DNA from 2 places in the Enterobacter sp. MGH 24 genome. Region 1 is predicted to be linked to the other one. Evidence: predicted binding sites of a transcription regulator. Region 1 holds the regulator's gene; the other holds the start of a gene.
What was found. Region 1 encodes Fur, which represses iron uptake genes when iron is present. Its sites were predicted from a motif close to ATAATAATGAGAACNACTATCAA; they were not measured.

Region 1 (8,908 bases):
TAAATTGTACCGCAAACCTTTTCAATCAATTCCGCCGGGAACTGCATGGACTGCATGATGTGTTCAATCATGCTGCACTTGCGGCCCGTATTGGTATTGGTGATCACCCAGTATGGGGTGCCAGGAACATGTTTAGGTTTGGTTTGATTGCCATTTTGCAGCAGCGTCTGCTCGTCGCCCGCGAAATAGACGCGAGTACGGCCGTGAAGCGACTCGGTCGCTTCAGCAAACGCTTTGTTATCCAGTGAATAAAGTGTAGACAGCACCAGCATAAAGCGGTTAACCGCCTTTTTCTGCTCCGCGTATTCATCGGAGAGCAGCAGCTCGCGCATCGCGCGCACTTTATCTTTTGCCGGCGTCACGGCAGGTTTTGCTTGCGCAACAACGCTCGGCTGAGACACGACATCTTTGGTGACTGGGGTAGCAGGCTGTGCAGCGGCGGAAATTTTAAGCATGCGCCGTAAAATGTCGGACGCGCTCTCCCCGATATGCCGCGTCTGGCTGGCAATATACTGATAGAGTTCGTCATCAACTTCGATTGTTTTCATCTTAATCCAGTGCGATTTCTTATCTGAATACAAGTCATTGGGATTATAAGGTCAAATCCCAACAGCGGATAGCGTCAAACCTGGTTGGCAGCAAAAGTCAGATTAAACTGGAACCTTGCAGCCGGGCGGCAGAATGGTCAACATGATACCCTAACCTGACATACGTAAAAAAAGAACTTTGCCATGAAATTGAATACCCGAGCGCAAACTGCACAATCGCCGAACAATAATTCTCCCATCGTACTCGTTCACGGGCTTTTTGGCAGTCTGGATAACCTGGGCGTGCTGGCGCGCGATCTGGTTACCGACCACGATATTTTACAGGTCGATATGCGCAATCACGGTCTTTCCGGGCGTTCCGACGAGATGACCTACGCGGCGATGGCGCAGGATCTGCTGGATACGCTGGATGCACATAGCCTGCAGAAGGTAACGCTGATCGGACATTCCATGGGTGGCAAAGCGGTGATGGCCCTGACGGCACTGGCCCCGGACCGTATTAGCGGCCTGGTGGTGATTGACGTCGCGCCCGTGGATTATGACGTCCGTCGTCATGACGAGATTTTTGCCGCCATTAATGCGGTCACAGAAGCGGGTGTCGCGACACGTCAACAGGCGGCTGCCGTCATGCGTGAGCATCTTGATGAAGAAGGCGTCGTGCAGTTCCTGCTGAAGTCGTTTGTTGACGGGCAATGGCGTTTTAACGTGCCGGTGCTCTGGGACCAGTACAACAATATCGTGGGCTGGGAAACGGTACCTGCCTGGCCACACCCTACCCTCTTCATTCGTGGCGGTAACTCTCCTTACGTAACCGACGCGTACCGCGACACGCTGCTGGCCCAATTCCCGCAGGCTCGCGCCCACGTGATTGCCGGCGCCGGGCACTGGGTGCATGCGGAAAAACCGGATGCCGTACTGCGCGCCATTCGCCGCTATCTCGCTGATACTGCAAATTGATTAAAAAGAAAGCGACTGGAAGGCTGCGGGCTTCCAGTCGTTGGCGTGCCGTTTTTGGTGATGTATGATGGCGCGCTTATCGCCCGGGCATTAGCAGGGCGGCGTGTTTCCCCCGAAGTCTCAGAATCATGGCCAAAGAACAAACGGACCGTACGACACTAGATCTGTTCGCGAATGAGCGTCGCCCGGGACGACCCAAGACGAATCCGCTTTCGCGCGATGAACAGCTGCGTATCAATAAACGCAACCAGCTTAAACGCGATAAAAATCGTGGGCTTAAGCGTGTCGAACTGAAGCTTAACGCCGACGCCGTCGATGCACTGAACGAGCTGGCTGACGCGCGAAATATCAGCCGCAGCGAACTCATTGAAGAGATGTTGATCGCCCAGCTTGAGACGTTACGCAGCCAGGCATAAGTCTGAAAATTCCCTTTATCGCCCTTTTCATGTAGCACAGAGTGCAGTCCTGCGCGATAGCTGTTTCCGCAGGGTTGCCAGTTCTGCTATTATTGCCCTTATCCGTGGCCGAATTGCGCCACCATACTATTAAGTTTCAAGAGGTTATTTTACTCATGGCAATCATCGGCATTTTCTTTGGCAGTGATACCGGCAATACCGAAAATATCGCAAAAAACATTCAAAAACAGCTCGGTAAAGACGTTGCTGATGTGCATGACATCGCCAAGAGCAGCAAAGAAGATCTGGAAGGCTATGACATTCTGCTGCTGGGTATTCCTACCTGGTACTACGGTGAAGCCCAGTGCGACTGGGATGATTTCTTCCCGACCCTGGAAGAAGTGGACTTCAACGGTAAGCTGGTGGCCCTGTTTGGCTGCGGCGATCAGGAAGACTACGCTGAGTACTTCTGTGACGCGCTGGGTACTATCCGCGACATCATTGAGCCGAATGGCGCAGTGATCGTCGGCCACTGGCCAACTGCCGGTTACCACTTCGAAGCGTCTAAAGGCCTGGCCGATGACGATCACTTCGTGGGTCTGGCCATCGACGAAGACCGTCAGCCAGAACTGACTGTCGAGCGCGTTGAGAAGTGGGTTAAGCAGATCCGTGAGGAACTGCACCTGGACGATATTCTGAACGCCTGATTTTTATCGCGGCGCAGCGGCGGCTGCGCCCGTGCTCCAGGTCAAACCGATTAAATTAATCGCTACAATCTTTTAACTTTTTCGCCCAGACCTGTACAATGTCTCCCTGATAAAATGTGGTTTTCCATTGAGCAAGTTTGTTGGTGATACCCCATTTTTATAAGCATATTTTGCCTGAGACTTGCAGTTTTCATTTAGCCATGGCAGTTCTATAATGAGACACATTATCCCAGGTGCATTTTCTGTCACTTCCTACAGAAGTGAATCGTTTAGCAACAGGACAGATTCCGCATGACTGACAACAATACCGCATTAAAGAAGGCTGGCCTGAAAGTTACGCTTCCTCGGTTAAAAATCCTTGAAGTGCTTCAGGGTCCAGACAATCACCATGTCAGTGCGGAAGACCTTTATAAACGTCTTATCGACATGGGTGAAGAGATTGGGCTGGCTACCGTCTATCGCGTGCTGAACCAGTTTGATGACGCGGGCATTGTTACCCGTCATAATTTCGAAGGCGGTAAATCTGTTTTCGAACTGACCCAGCAGCAGCACCACGATCACCTGATCTGCCTCGATTGCGGCAAGGTCATTGAATTTAGCGATGATTCCATTGAATCACGCCAGCGTGAAATCGCGGCGCGTCATGGCATCCGCCTGACCAACCACAGCCTGTACCTTTATGGTCACTGCGCTGAAGGCGATTGCCGCGAAGACGATCACGCGCACGACGCGAAATAATCAGTATTCATACTCTGAGCCAGCCGCAAGGTTGGCTTTTTTTTTGCCAAAAAAATGCCCGGTGGCGCTGCGCTTACCGGGCCTACGGGCTATGACACCTTTGTAGGCCCGGTAAGCGCAGCGCCACCGGGCGTAAAGCAACTTATTTATTGTTGTTGCGTATCTCGTTCCAGATCTTATCGCAACGCTTCGCCACTTCCTGATCGTTACCGGTTTTACGCGCCTGAATACAGGCCTGGTAATCCATCACGCGGACATTTTCCTGCGTCGCAAACTGCTCATGCGCTTTCTCTTTCTTCAGCACATTCAATACGCTCTGACAGGCTTCAATCTTCTCTGGCGATCCTTCAGCGGTATTGATGCACGCGCTATACGCCTCCTTCAGGCGGGAATCTTCTTTGGGTGCCTGAGTCTGAGCACATGCCACCAGACCTGACGCCAGCAGCGCGATAGTTACGATTTTTTTCATCATGTACAGTCTCCGGTCCGGCGGGCGCTAACCCGCCGGACAATTCATCAGAAGATGGTGAACGGTGCGATAACCATGAATTTCACGTCACGTTCATCCTGGAAGATGTTTCCGTAACCGCCCGCGTAGCTCGGGATATCGGAGTGGTTGTCATACTGAGTGAAGTGCAGTTTGAACATTGTGCCTTTCGCACGGCCATCCTGCAGGGTATAGATAGCATCGAGGCTGTAGGAAGACTCTTTCAGGCGATAGTTTGGATCGTAGTAGGCGTCCGGTGTTGCCATATCGGCAGGTTTTGCATCCCAGGCGTAAGCGTAAGATGCGCCCACCGCCCAGCCAGGCAGGTTCCAGTTTTTCAGGTCATACATTGCGCCGAAGAAGACCGCTTTCTCGCCGTCGGCGTTGAAGTCGGAACGGTTATCCCACCAGATATCAAGACGACCGTTGGAGGAGGCATAGGTCGGGGTCATACGCTGCAGGAAGTAGCCCTGCTGCCCTTCCGCCTTCACCCATGTGCCCTCCAGACGTAAATCAACCTGACCGACCTTGTAGCCGAAAGTTAACGCCTGCAGCCACGCGGTGCCGTCATAAATGTCATTGACGCCGCCGTTACTGACTTTATCGCGCGTACCGTAGAACTGGTAGCTGGTGCTCAGCGGGCTACCCGCGACATCGAATTTATAGCTGGCCTTGGCAAAGTACTGATCGATATAGCCTTGTGCCTGACCGAATGCCGCTTCAAGCACCAGATCGTTTTTGAAGTCGTACTTCGCGCCCAGCGAGTGCAGATAATCGACTTTGGTTTTTTTATCATTCTGGTAGAACTTGTCCATCTCGATGTGCCACGGCGCTTTGTACTCGTTGGTCCACATATAGGAGAAGCTCAACGCACCCGCATCACCGTAGTCAAAGTTAGCCCCGGCTTCCGCACCCTGATAGGTACCCGGCATAAAGCTCCAGTGCGGCGCTAACAGGGTCTGGCCAGTTGGCTGAATATAACCACCGCGCGCCCATACCGGACCGTATTTAAATTTCGCGGCGGCTTTGTAAAGGCTGATACCGCTCTTATCCCCGGACCAGTCTTCTTTATACGCTTTGTTGCTGGAGGAGAAGGCAATTTCGTTCGGATGGCCGCTGTCGCCGTTTTCCGCCATTTCAATCGCGGTGAACGCAGCAATATCCAAACCGAACATATCTGCGGCATAGCCTGACTGGAAGTCCAGGTTGGCGTTCCAGGTGGAATGAGAAAGGTTGGTTTTATATTTGTCTTCAGTGACGTCTTTACGGTCACGTTCACGCTGCCAGTAATAGATACCGCCCGTGAGGGTAGAATCGTCGATGAAGCCCGCGGCTTTCGCCTCTGGTGTCACCACCAGGCCCGACATTGCTGTCACACCGGCAATAGCCAGCGCCAGCGCACTACGTTTGCCACTGAACGTACGCATAGATTATTCCTCTTTGACGAATTAAAACGCCTGAAACGGCGTAAATAAAAAAGACCAAATGGTCAGGGGTAGTTTTAAATACCCTCGAATTAACTACCGTCTTTAGGTTATTTTTCGCGACGCGAATTATCAATGCTTTTTAGCGGACAAAAGTCAGGATTATGACGAAGTGCACATAATTGGTAGTGATTTGTAACATTTACAGGAAGGCGAGGAATGACGGGGAATTATCAGGTATTTCAGTGGATAGACGTGAGTTCTCTTTCCTTTTTTATCACCTTTTTGATTTTCGTAATGACACAAACTTTTTTTTAAAAAATAAGTAGCACCTCATTGACCTGATATTTTCATGATGTCGCTTTAGGCCCTTGCTTAATACCCTGATCGTTAAATAAAAAAACGCCGCATAATGCGGCGTTTGTCTCTCATTGACCAGAGCAGCAATATTATTCGCCGATCTTTGTCCAGGTATCACGCAGACCTACGGTACGGTTAAATACCGGTTTTTCCGCCGTGCTGTAACGGCTGTCCAGGCAGAAGTAACCTTCACGTTCGAACTGGAACGCTTTGCCCGCTTCAGCGGCTTTCAGAGAAGGCTCCGCATAACCCTGCTTGATCACCAGAGATTCCGGGTTGATGGTCGCCAGGAAGTCTTCCGCAGCTCCTGGGTTAGGCACGCTGAACAGACGATCGTACAGACGAATTTCTACCGGCAGCGCGTGGGATGCGCTCACCCAGTGAATAACGCCTTTCACCTTGCGGCCGTCTGCCGGATCTTTGCTCAGGGTCTCGGCGTCGTAAGAACAGAAGATGGTAGTGATATTCCCTTCTGCATCTTTCTCTACGCGCTCGGCTTTGATGACGTAGGCATTACGCAGACGCACTTCTTTACCCAGCACCAGACGCTTGTACTGCTTGTTGGCTTCTTCGCGGAAGTCAGCGCGGTCAATCCAGATATCACCGCTGAACGGCACGTCACGGCTTCCCATTTCCGGTTTGTTCGGATGGTTAGGCATGGCAACCAGCTCGCTTTCACCCTGCGGATAGTTTTCGATAACCAGTTTCACCGGGTCGATCACCGCCATCGCGCGTGGGGCGTTTTCGTTGAGATCTTCGCGAATGCAGGACTCCAGGGAAGCCATCTCAATGGTGTTGTCCTGCTTGGTCACGCCGATGCGCTTGCAGAACTCACGAATAGAGGCGGCAGTGTAACCACGACGGCGCAAACCAGAAATGGTAGGCATACGCGGGTCATCCCAGCCTTCAACGTGCTTGTCGGTCACCAGCAGGTTCAGCTTACGCTTGGACATCACGGTGTATTCCAGATTCAGACGAGAGAACTCGTACTGGCGCGGATGCACAGGAATGGTGATGTTATCCAGTACCCAGTCGTACAGACGACGGTTGTCCTGGAATTCCAGCGTACACAGGGAGTGAGTAATACCTTCCAGCGCATCGCTGATGCAGTGGGTGAAGTCGTACATCGGGTAGATGCACCACTTGTTGCCGGTCTGGTGGTGTTCTGCGAACTTGATGCGGTACAGCACCGGATCGCGCATCACGATGAACGGAGACGCCATGTCGATTTTGGCACGCAGGCACGCTTTGCCTTCTTCGAAGCCGCCGGCACGCATTTTTTCAAACAGCGCCAGGTTCTCTTCCACGCTGCGATCGCGGAACGGGCTGTTTTTTCCCGGCGCGGTCAGCGTACCGCGATATTCACGGATTTCATCTGCAGACAGTTCATCAACATACGCCAGACCTTTATTGATCAGTTCAACCGCGTAGGCGTACAGCTGATCGAAATAGTCAGAGGAGTAGCAGATATCGCCAGACCAGTTGAAGCCCAGCCATTGCACATCATTCTTGATGGACTCAACGTATTCGATGTCTTCTTTTACTGGGTTGGTATCATCGAAACGCAGGTTGCACTGTCCCTGGTAGTCTTGCGCAATGCCAAAGTTCAGGCAAATGGACTTCGCATGCCCGATATGCAGGTAGCCGTTCGGCTCCGGCGGGAAGCGGGTATGAATTGTGGTGTGCTTACCACTGGCCAGATCTTCATCGATGATCTGACGAATAAAGTTACTCGGGCGGGCTTCTGCCTCACTCATCGTGGATTCCTCAAAGCGTAAACAACGTATAACGGCGTATGATCTTATAAGCCGGACGTAGTGACAACCCTTAGTTACGGAAAATACGTCTCTGATGAAAATAATGGGGGCATTTGCTGCAAAAAAAAGCGGCGGAGGATATCCCCCGCCGCTTAAGGCATGACTCTACTCAGGAGCGATTACTTGCCTTTAATCTCGTACAGCGGCGTTTGACCCGCGACAACCTGACCTTTCGCCTGAATGACCAGGCCACTGAAGTCATCAATGTTGCTGCAAACGACCGGACTTATCATGGAGCGCGCGTTGGCGTTCAGGAAGTCCAGATCCATTTCCAGAATCGGCTGCCCGGCCACCACTTCAGCCCCCTCTTCCACCAGGCGAGTAAAGCCCTGGCCGTTCAGCGCAACGGTATCGATACCCATATGGACAACGATCTCCGCACCATTTTCGGTTTCGAGGCAGAACGCGTGGTTGGTATTGAAGATTTTCACGATGGTACCGGCTGCCGGAGACACAACGGTTTTTTCCGTTGGTTTCACCGCCACACCGTCACCGACCGCTTTGCTGGCGAAGGCTTCATCGGGCACCTGCTCAAGGTCAACTACATCACCCGTTACCGGAGAGACCAAAGAGGCTACCGTCACGGCGTTAGGCACGGCCTGCGGCTTTGCTACCGGGGCAACCGTGCTCGCAGGCGCGCTGTCGACTGATGCCGCCGCTACCGGGCCACGCGCAACCACTTTCTTCATTTCGTCACCGATGGATTCCGCTTTGGCACCCACGATAACCTGGATAGTTTGTTTGTTCAGTTTAACGACACCCGATGCGCCAAGGCGTTTACACATCGCGTCGCTTACGCGTGCAGAGTCACCCACCGTCAGACGCAGACGGGTGATACAGGCATCAATGGCTTTCAGGTTGTCAGTCCCTCCGACGGCAGCGATATAGTTTGTCGCCAGCTGGGTCAACCCCTCCTCGGTATTGCTGTTGGCTTCGCTGGTTACTACTTCGTCGTTGGTATCTTCGCGGCCCGGCGTTTTGAGGTTAAACATACGAATAACCGCAGTGAACAGGACGAAGTAGATGACGAAGAAGACCAGACCCATTACCACCAGCATCCAGACGTTCTTGCTTGCCGCCGGCAGGTTGTACATCAGCACGTAGTCGATCGCGCCTGCAGAGAAGGAGAAGCCAGCATGGATACCCAGCAGGGTTGCCACAAACAGGCTGATACCGGTAAGTACCGCATGCATGAGGTACAGTACCGGAGCCAGGAACATGAACAAGAATTCCAGCGGCTCGGTTACACCAGTCAGGAATGCGGTAATCGCAACGGACAGCAGCATGCCGCCAACCATTGGGCGACGCGCTTTTGGCGCAGCCAGGTACATTGCCAGCGCAGCGCCCGGCAGACCAAACATCATGATTGGGAAGAAGCCAGACATGAACATGCCTGCGGTGCCGTCACCCGCGTAGAAGCGGTTAATATCGCCATGGAATACGGTACCCGCAGCATTGGTGAACTCACCAATCTG
Region 2 (8,908 bases), 1.7 Mb from region 1:
CCTTTAGGGGCCAGGATGTAACGGCGTTCGCCGTCTTTGTACAGAACCAGCGCGATGTTCGCGGAACGGTTCGGATCGTACTCAAGACGTTCAACAACTGCTGGGATACCGTCTTTGTTGCGTTTGAAGTCAACAATACGATAAGCCTGCTTGTGGCCACCACCGATGTGACGAGTGGTGATACGGCCATTGTTGTTACGACCACCGGATTTGCTGTTTTTTTCCAGCAACGGAGCAAAAGGTTTGCCCTTGTGCAGCTCAGGGTTAACCACTTTAACTACGTGGCGACGACCCGGAGATGTCGGTTTACATTTAACAACTGCCATTGTATTACTCCTCCGACTTACTCAGCGCCGCCAACGAAGTCCAGATTCTGGCCTTCTTTCAGGGTGACGTAAGCTTTTTTCCAGTCGCTACGACGACCGATACGCTGTCCGTGACGTTTAACTTTCCCTTTAACTACCAGGGTGTTAACGACTTCGACTTCGACTTCAAACAGTTTCTGCACAGCAGCTTTGATCTCTGCTTTGGTCGCGTCTTTAGCAACTTTGAGAACGATGGTGTTTGTTTTTTCCATCGCAGTAGACGCTTTTTCAGAAACGTGCGGTGCGCGAAGCACCTTCAGCAGACGTTCTTCACGAATCATGCCAGCATCTCCTCAACTTGCTTAACAGCATCAGCAGTCATTACGACTTTGTCGAAGGCGATCAGGCTAACCGGGTCGATACCAGTCGCATCGCGTACGTCAACCTTGTGCAGGTTACGTGCGGCCAGGAACAGGTTCTCGTCCAGCTCACCGGTGATGATCAGCACATCTTCCAGAGCCATGTCTTTCAGTTTCTGTGCCAGCAGCTTAGTTTTAGGCGCTTCAACAGAGAACTTCTCGACAACGATCAGACGATCCTGACGTACCAGTTCGGACAGGATGCTTTTCAGCGCGCCGCGGTACATCTTTTTGTTAACTTTTTGACTGTGGTCCTGTGGACGCGCAGCGAAGGTCACGCCACCTGAACGCCAGATCGGGCTCTTGATAGAACCTGAACGCGCACGGCCGGTACCTTTCTGGCGCCATGGCTTTTTGCCAGAACCAGTTACTTCAGCACGAGTCTTCTGAGCACGAGTACCCTGACGAGCACCAGCTGCATAAGCAACAACAACCTGGTGAACCAGCGCTTCGTTGAAATCACGACCGAAGGTAGTTTCGGAAACAGTCAGCGCGCTCTGCGCGTCTTTCAATACTAATTCCATTGCTATCCCCTTACGCCTTCACAGCTGGTTTAACGATCAGGTCGCTACCGGTTGCACCCGGAACTGCACCTTTAACCAGCAGCAGGTTGCGCTCAGCGTCAACACGTACTACGTCCAGGCTCTGAACGGTTACACGTTCGTTACCCAGCTGACCTGCCATTTTCTTGCCTTTGAACACTTTGCCCGGAGTCTGGTTCTGACCGATAGAACCCGGAACGCGGTGAGACAAGGAGTTACCGTGGGTAGCGTCCTGGGTACGGAAGTTCCAGCGCTTAACGGTACCAGCAAAACCTTTACCTTTAGAGGTACCGGTTACGTCAACTTTTTTAACGTCAGCAAACAGCTCAACGCTAATGTCCTGACCTACGGTGAACTCTTCGCCTTCAGCAAGACGGAATTCCCACAGACCACGGCCAGCTTCTACGCCAGCTTTAGCGAAGTGACCCGCTTCTGGTTTGGTTACACGGTTAGCTTTTTTAGCACCAGTGGTCACCTGAACAGCGCGGTAGCCATCGTTAGCCAGATCTTTAACCTGGGTAACGCGGTTTGCTTCAACTTCGATTACGGTTACTGGGATTGAAACGCCATCTTCAGTGAAGATGCGGGTCATGCCCACTTTTTTACCGACTAAACCAATCATTGTATCAACCTCTCAATCGCTCGATGACCTGATTAACCCAGGCTGATCTGCACGTCTACACCGGCAGCCAGATCCAGACGCATCAGAGCATCAACGGTTTTCTCAGTTGGCTCAACGATGTCAACCAGACGCTTGTGAGTGCGGATTTCGTACTGATCGCGCGCGTCTTTGTTAACGTGCGGGGAGATCAGAACGGTGAAGCGCTCTTTGCGGGTCGGCAGCGGGATCGGACCACGGACTTGCGCACCAGTGCGCTTAGCAGTCTCGACGATTTCCGCGGTTGATTGATCGATCAGACGATGATCAAACGCTTTAAGGCGGATACGGATTCTTTGGTTCTGCATGAGACCAGAGCTCCAATTATTTTATAAACGAAAATGATTACTCCTCAAACCCATTACGATTGATGGGAGAGTGTAACCGTTCTTACGTAGCTCCCCAATTGGGAGCATTGTTGAGTAACAAAATGAGCTACTCTGGTTCTGATTGAACCCGCCGTCAATTACGACAAGCCCGCGCATTATACGTAAATCTGGGCAAGACGCAAGTGCCGTTTAGAAATTAAGCGCCAAAGGGGCTGGATGCGTAAGAGCGCGCAACATTTTATGCAATGTATCCTGCGTCGATTCTTTCTTTCGAGTCGCTACGCATCTACGTTTTTTGTGCATTGCCGGCCAGGCCGATTATAGCGAGTATGCGCTCAAATCCGTTTGAGGCCATTTCCATGCTAACCACCCTGCCCTTTCTGCTGATCTATCTTTCACTGACTGCCTTACTTGTACATGACGATATTCGCTACGGTCTGCTTCCCGATAAATTTCTCTGCCCGCTACTATGGGCGGGACTGCTCTTTCAGCTCTGTATCCAACCTGATTTTCTGCCGAGTGCGGTGGCGGGTGCGATGATTGGATATATTGGCTTTGCCGTTATTTACTGGGGATATCGGTTTATCTGCCGGCGTGAAGGGATGGGATATGGCGATATAAAATACCTGGCGGCGCTTGGTGCATGGCATGGCTGGTGCGTACTGCCTACGCTGGCGTTACTCGCGGCGCTGATGGCGCTTCTTTGCATTCTTGTTTTTTCGTTAATCCGCACTGATAAAGGGGCATTAAAAAACCCGCTGCCTTTTGGGCCATTTCTGGCAGCAGCGGGTTTATGCGTAGGTTGGAAGACGGTGGTTACTCTTCCACTTTAATCTGCGACTGAAGGTAGTTCTGCAGGCCGATTTTAGCAATCAGGTCCAGCTCCGTTTCCAGCCAGTCAATGTGGCCTTCTTCATCGGCCAGGATCTGGATCATCATATCGCGACTGACGTAGTCATGTACGCTGTCTGCGTAGGCTATGGCTTCACGGAGATCTTTGGCGCCTTCAAGTTCCAGCCTGAGGTCGGAACGCAGCATCTCTTCGACATCTTCTCCGATGCCCAGCTTTCCGAGATCCTGCAGGTTTGGAATGCCTTCAAGGAATAAAATACGCTCGATATATTTATCGGCGTGCTTCATTTCATCGATCGATTCATGGTACTCAACGTCGTTCAGACGTTTAAGCCCCCAGTTTTTGAACATTCTTGCATGGAGAAAGTACTGATTGATTGCGACAAGCTCATTTCCCAATAATTTATTGAGATAACTTATGATTTTAACATCACCTTTCATTATATAGTCCCTCCGCTTCCACTCATTGAAGCGTAGATCGGGCTACAGGGATGTCAAAAAAAAGATAGGCGCTTACGCGATCTCTTTGAATTCCGGGATCTGCATCAATTCGTCCTGCATAATCTCACGCGCTGCGCGAACGCATTTACCGCATTGATTTCCCACCGGAACAAACTTGCGAAGCTGCTGGAAAGACTGTGGCTGAAACTGGCGAACGGCCTGACGTATTTTCTTGTCGCTTACACCATTACATAAACAAACGTACATAGAGACTCCCGTTCAAATTATGCGCAAAGTGTAAGTGAGAATGGTTATGATTACAATAGCACAAGCGCCACAATACGGGGCGGGAGCAGGCAAAAAATGCGAAATTTTGTGACAATGCCTGAACGGCAGAAAACAAAAAAGGACGCCGAAGCGTCCTTTTTTTATTCGGGGCTAATTAATTAGCCCAGAACTTTAGCAACAACGCCCGCGCCAACGGTACGGCCGCCTTCACGGATTGCGAAACGCAGACCGTCGTCCATCGCGATTGGGTGGATCAGCGTCACAACCATCTTGATGTTGTCGCCTGGCATTACCATCTCAACGCCTTCTGGCAGTTCGATGGTACCGGTCACGTCAGTTGTACGGAAGTAGAACTGTGGACGGTAGCCTTTGAAGAACGGAGTATGACGGCCGCCTTCGTCTTTGGACAGAATGTACACTTCAGATTCGAACTTGGTGTGTGGCTTGATTGAGCCTGGCTTCGCCAGAACCTGACCACGTTCGATTTCTTCACGTTTGATACCACGCAGCAGAACACCAACGTTCTCACCAGCACGGCCTTCGTCCAGCAGTTTGCGGAACATTTCAACGCCAGTACAGGTAGACTTCGCAGTCTCTTTGATACCAACGATTTCAACTTCTTCGCCAACTTTGATGATACCGCGCTCTACACGACCGGTAACAACGGTACCACGACCGGAGATGGAGAATACGTCTTCGATTGGCAGCAGGAATGGCTTGTCAATCGCACGCTCTGGTTCTGGGATGTAAGAATCCAGGAAGCCAGCCAGTTCGATGATTTTCGCTTCCCACTCTGCTTCGCCTTCCAGCGCTTTCAGAGCAGAACCACGAACGATTGGGGTATCGTCGCCTGGGAAATCGTACTGAGACAGCAGTTCACGAACTTCCATCTCTACCAGTTCCAGCAGCTCTTCGTCATCAACCATGTCACATTTGTTCAGGAACACGATGATGAAAGGAACGCCTACCTGACGACCCAGCAGGATGTGCTCACGAGTCTGAGGCATTGGGCCGTCAGTCGCAGCAACAACCAGGATCGCGCCGTCCATCTGCGCAGCACCGGTGATCATGTTTTTAACATAGTCGGCGTGGCCTGGGCAGTCTACGTGTGCGTAGTGGCGAGTCGGGGTGTCATATTCAACGTGAGAGGTGTTGATGGTGATACCACGAGCTTTTTCTTCTGGTGCGTTATCGATCTGGTCGAATGCACGAGCAGAACCACCGTAGGTTTTTGCCAGAACGGTAGTGATTGCAGCAGTCAGGGTAGTTTTACCATGGTCAACGTGGCCGATAGTACCAACGTTGACGTGCGGTTTTGTACGTTCAAATTTTTCTTTAGACACGGCTATATTCCTTACTATAGTGCTCTCCCCTATGGAGAGAGCACGGGACTTAGGTTTTAATCCTGTGGATTACTTACCACGGGCTTCAATAACGGCCTGAGCAACGTTGTTAGGCGCATCATCATACTTCAGGAATTCCATGGTGTATGATGCACGACCTTTGGTCAGAGAACGCAGCTGAGTTGCATATCCGAACATTTCAGACAGCGGAACTTCAGCGTGGATCTTAACGCCAGTTACTTCGGATTCCTGACCACGCAGCATACCGCGACGACGGCTCAAGTCACCGATAACGTCACCGGTGTTCTCTTCAGGAGTTTCTACTTCAACCTTCATGATTGGCTCAAGCAGAACTGGTTTCGCTTTCTTAAAGCCTTCTTTAAAGGCAATAGACGCAGCCAGTTTAAACGCCAGTTCAGAGGAGTCAACGTCGTGGTAAGAACCGAAGTGCAGACGAACACCCATGTCAACAACCGGATAGCCAGCCAGAGGGCCCGCTTTCAGCTGTTCCTGAATGCCTTTATCAACGGCTGGGATGTATTCGCCAGGAATTACACCACCTTTGATGTCGTTGATGAACTCGTAACCTTTCGGGTTAGAGCCCGGCTCCAGTGGGTACATGTCGATCACAACGTGACCGTACTGACCGCGACCACCAGACTGCTTAGCGTGTTTACCTTCAACATCGGTAACTTTCGCGCGAATCGCTTCGCGGTAAGCAACCTGAGGTTTACCCACGTTCGCTTCAACGTTGAATTCACGCTTCATACGGTCAACGATGATGTCCAGGTGCAGTTCACCCATACCAGCGATGATGGTCTGGTTAGATTCTTCATCAGTCCATACGCGGAATGATGGGTCTTCTTTCGCCAGACGGCCCAGAGCCAGACCCATTTTTTCCTGGTCAGCTTTGGTTTTTGGTTCAACTGCGATGGAGATTACCGGCTCAGGGAATTCCATACGCTCCAGAATGATCGGGTGATCCGGGTCACACAGGGTGTCACCAGTGGTCACGTCTTTCAGACCGATAGCTGCAGCGATGTCGCCCGCACGAACTTCTTTGATCTCTTCACGTTTGTTAGCGTGCATCTGTACGATACGGCCAAAACGTTCACGCGCCGCTTTCACGGAGTTCAGGATGGTGTCACCGGAGTTAACCACACCAGAGTAAACGCGGAAGAAGGTCAGGTTACCCACGAATGGGTCGGTAGCAATTTTGAACGCCAGTGCAGAGAATGGCTCTTCGTCGCTTGCGTGACGCTCAGCCGGAGTATCTTTACCGTCGTCCAGGATGCCGTTGATCGCAGGAACGTCAACCGGGGATGGCAGGTAGTCAACTACCGCATCCAGCATCGCCTGAACACCTTTGTTCTTGAACGCAGAACCACAGGTTACCAGGATGATTTCGTTGTTCAGAACGCGCTGACGCAGAGCTTTTTTGATCTCTTCTTCAGTCAGTTCTTCACCACCCAGGTATTTCTCCATCAGCTCTTCAGAAGCTTCAGCAGCGGATTCGATCAGGTTCTGGTGCCATTCGTCAGCCAGGTCCTGCATTGCAGCTGGGATATCTTCGTATTCGAAGGTAACGCCCTGGTCTGCATCGTTCCAGTTGATGGCTTTCATTTTCACCAGGTCGATAACACCGGTGAAGCCTTCTTCAGCACCAATTGCCAGCTGCAGCGGAACAGGGTTCGCGCCCAGACGGGATTTGATCTGACCAACAACTTTCAGGAAGTTAGCACCCATACGGTCCATTTTGTTAACGAACGCGATGCGTGGAACTTTATATTTGTTCGCCTGACGCCATACGGTTTCAGACTGTGGCTGAACACCACCAACTGCGCAATAAACCATTACCGCGCCGTCAAGAACACGCATGGAACGTTCTACTTCGATGGTGAAGTCAACGTGCCCTGGGGTGTCGATGATGTTTACGCGATGCGGTTCGTACTGCTTAGCCATACCTGACCAGAATGCAGTAGTCGCTGCGGAGGTGATAGTAATACCACGCTCCTGCTCCTGTTCCATCCAGTCCATGGTGGCTGCGCCGTCATGAACTTCACCGATTTTGTGGTTTACACCGGTGTAGAACAGAATACGTTCGGTAGTAGTGGTTTTACCGGCGTCGATGTGCGCACTGATACCGATGTTACGGTAGCGTGCGATGGGTGTTGTACGAGCCATTTGATTCCTCGTTTATATCTTTAGGCGTTCAGTTAAGTTACCCAGAGCGGGCGGCTTCTCTGAAGCGCCCGCCTGGTGACTAATACTCCGAAGGGATTACCAACGGTAGTGTGCGAACGCCTTGTTGGCTTCTGCCATACGGTGAACGTCTTCACGTTTCTTAACTGCAGTACCTTTGTTGTCTGCAGCATCAGAAAGTTCGTTCGCCAGACGCAGAGCCATGGATTTATCACCGCGTTTACGAGCAGCTTCAACGATCCAACGCATTGCCAGAGCATTACGACGAACCGGACGAACTTCAACTGGAACCTGATAAGTAGAACCACCAACGCGGCGGGACTTAACTTCTACAGTTGGGCGAACGTTGTCGAGAGCGACTTCGAAAGCTTCCAGTTCATTTTTACCAGAACGCTGAGCCAGGGTCTCAAGCGCGCTGTATACGATTGCTTCTGCAGTAGATTTTTTACCATCTACCATCAGGATATTTACAAATTTTGCCAGCAGTTCTGATCCGAATTTCGGATCTGGAAGAATTTTACGCTGACCAATGACGCGACGACGTGGCATGGGAATACTCCGTTGTTAATTCAGGATTGTCCAAAACTCAAAGAGTTTAGTTTGACATTAAGATAAATCAGTTTGGCCTTACTTAACGGAGAACCATTAAGCCTTAGGACGCTTCACGCCGTACTTGGAGCGAGCCTGCTTACGGTCTTTAACACCTGAGCAGTCGAGCGCACCACGAACGGTGTGGTAACGAACACCCGGAAGGTCTTTAACACGACCGCCACGGATCAGGATCACGGAGTGTTCCTGCAGGTTGTGACCTTCACCACCGATGTAGGAAGTCACTTCGAAACCGTTAGTCAAACGCACACGGCATACTTTACGCAGTGCGGAGTTTGGTTTTTTAGGAGTGGTGGTATATACACGAGTACATACACCACGTTTCTGCGGGCAGGCTTCCAGCGCAGGCACGTTGCTCTTTGCAACTTTGCGTGCGCGTGGTTTGCGTACCAGCTGGTTAACTGTTGCCATTAAATAGCTCCTGGTTTTAGCTTTTGCTTCGTAAACACGTAATAAATCGACCTCATACAATATGAGGACGCGAAATTTTAGGGCTACGTCGAAAAGGTGTCAAGAAATATACAGCGTTCTCAGATCACCAGTTCATTTGACTGGCGTGCGCCACAGTAAGATTGACGAAATCAGTATAGCCAACCACGTCAATTTTGGCTGAAATTTGACCAGAAAGACCCCGCGCATCCAGATCGTCTTTCAGCGCAGAGACTGTTATGGGGGCATTCGTGAGAATTTCAACGAAACGACTGCCTTCCAGTGCGGCAAGCACGCCATCCTGAATCAGCAGCAGGTCATCACCTTCGCGCAGCATACTCAGTAACGCGTCGATATCACATTGCCACGGTGAATGGCTCAGAGTATGGAGCATGGTGGCCTCAGAAAGTCAGAACGGTGTCGTAGTGGGAAAGGTGTTCGCGCAATGCAGCAGAAGACAGGACTGTCACATCCAGCACGAATGGCGTTAT

Region 2: bfd (bacterioferritin-associated ferredoxin) is a predicted target of Fur. The motif match lies at 3,848-3,870, and genes of this name have one in related genera.

Annotation. Positions count from the first base shown of each region.
Region 1 is NZ_KI535657.1:2,738,308-2,747,215, reverse strand. It holds gene seqA (replication initiation negative regulator SeqA) at 1-548, opposite strand, end outside; gene ybfF (esterase) at 732-1,505, shown strand; gene ybfE (LexA regulated protein) at 1,634-1,921, shown strand; gene fldA (flavodoxin FldA) at 2,077-2,607, shown strand; gene fur (ferric iron uptake transcriptional regulator) at 2,899-3,345, shown strand; gene chiQ (ChiQ/YbfN family lipoprotein) at 3,488-3,814, opposite strand; gene chiP (chitoporin ChiP) at 3,862-5,259, opposite strand; gene glnS (glutamine--tRNA ligase) at 5,706-7,373, opposite strand; gene nagE (PTS N-acetyl glucosamine transporter subunit IIABC) at 7,553-8,908, opposite strand, start outside.
Region 2 is NZ_KI535657.1:1,005,387-1,014,294, forward strand. It holds gene rplB (50S ribosomal protein L2) at 1-326, opposite strand, end outside; gene rplW (50S ribosomal protein L23) at 344-646, opposite strand; gene rplD (50S ribosomal protein L4) at 643-1,248, opposite strand; gene rplC (50S ribosomal protein L3) at 1,259-1,888, opposite strand; gene rpsJ (30S ribosomal protein S10) at 1,921-2,232, opposite strand; gene L370_RS16955 (prepilin peptidase) at 2,613-3,086, shown strand; gene bfr (bacterioferritin) at 3,070-3,546, opposite strand; gene bfd (bacterioferritin-associated ferredoxin) at 3,619-3,813, opposite strand; gene tuf (elongation factor Tu) at 3,993-5,177, opposite strand; gene fusA (elongation factor G) at 5,247-7,361, opposite strand; gene rpsG (30S ribosomal protein S7) at 7,458-7,928, opposite strand; gene rpsL (30S ribosomal protein S12) at 8,025-8,399, opposite strand; gene tusB (sulfurtransferase complex subunit TusB) at 8,524-8,811, opposite strand; gene tusC (sulfurtransferase complex subunit TusC) at 8,819-8,908, opposite strand, start outside.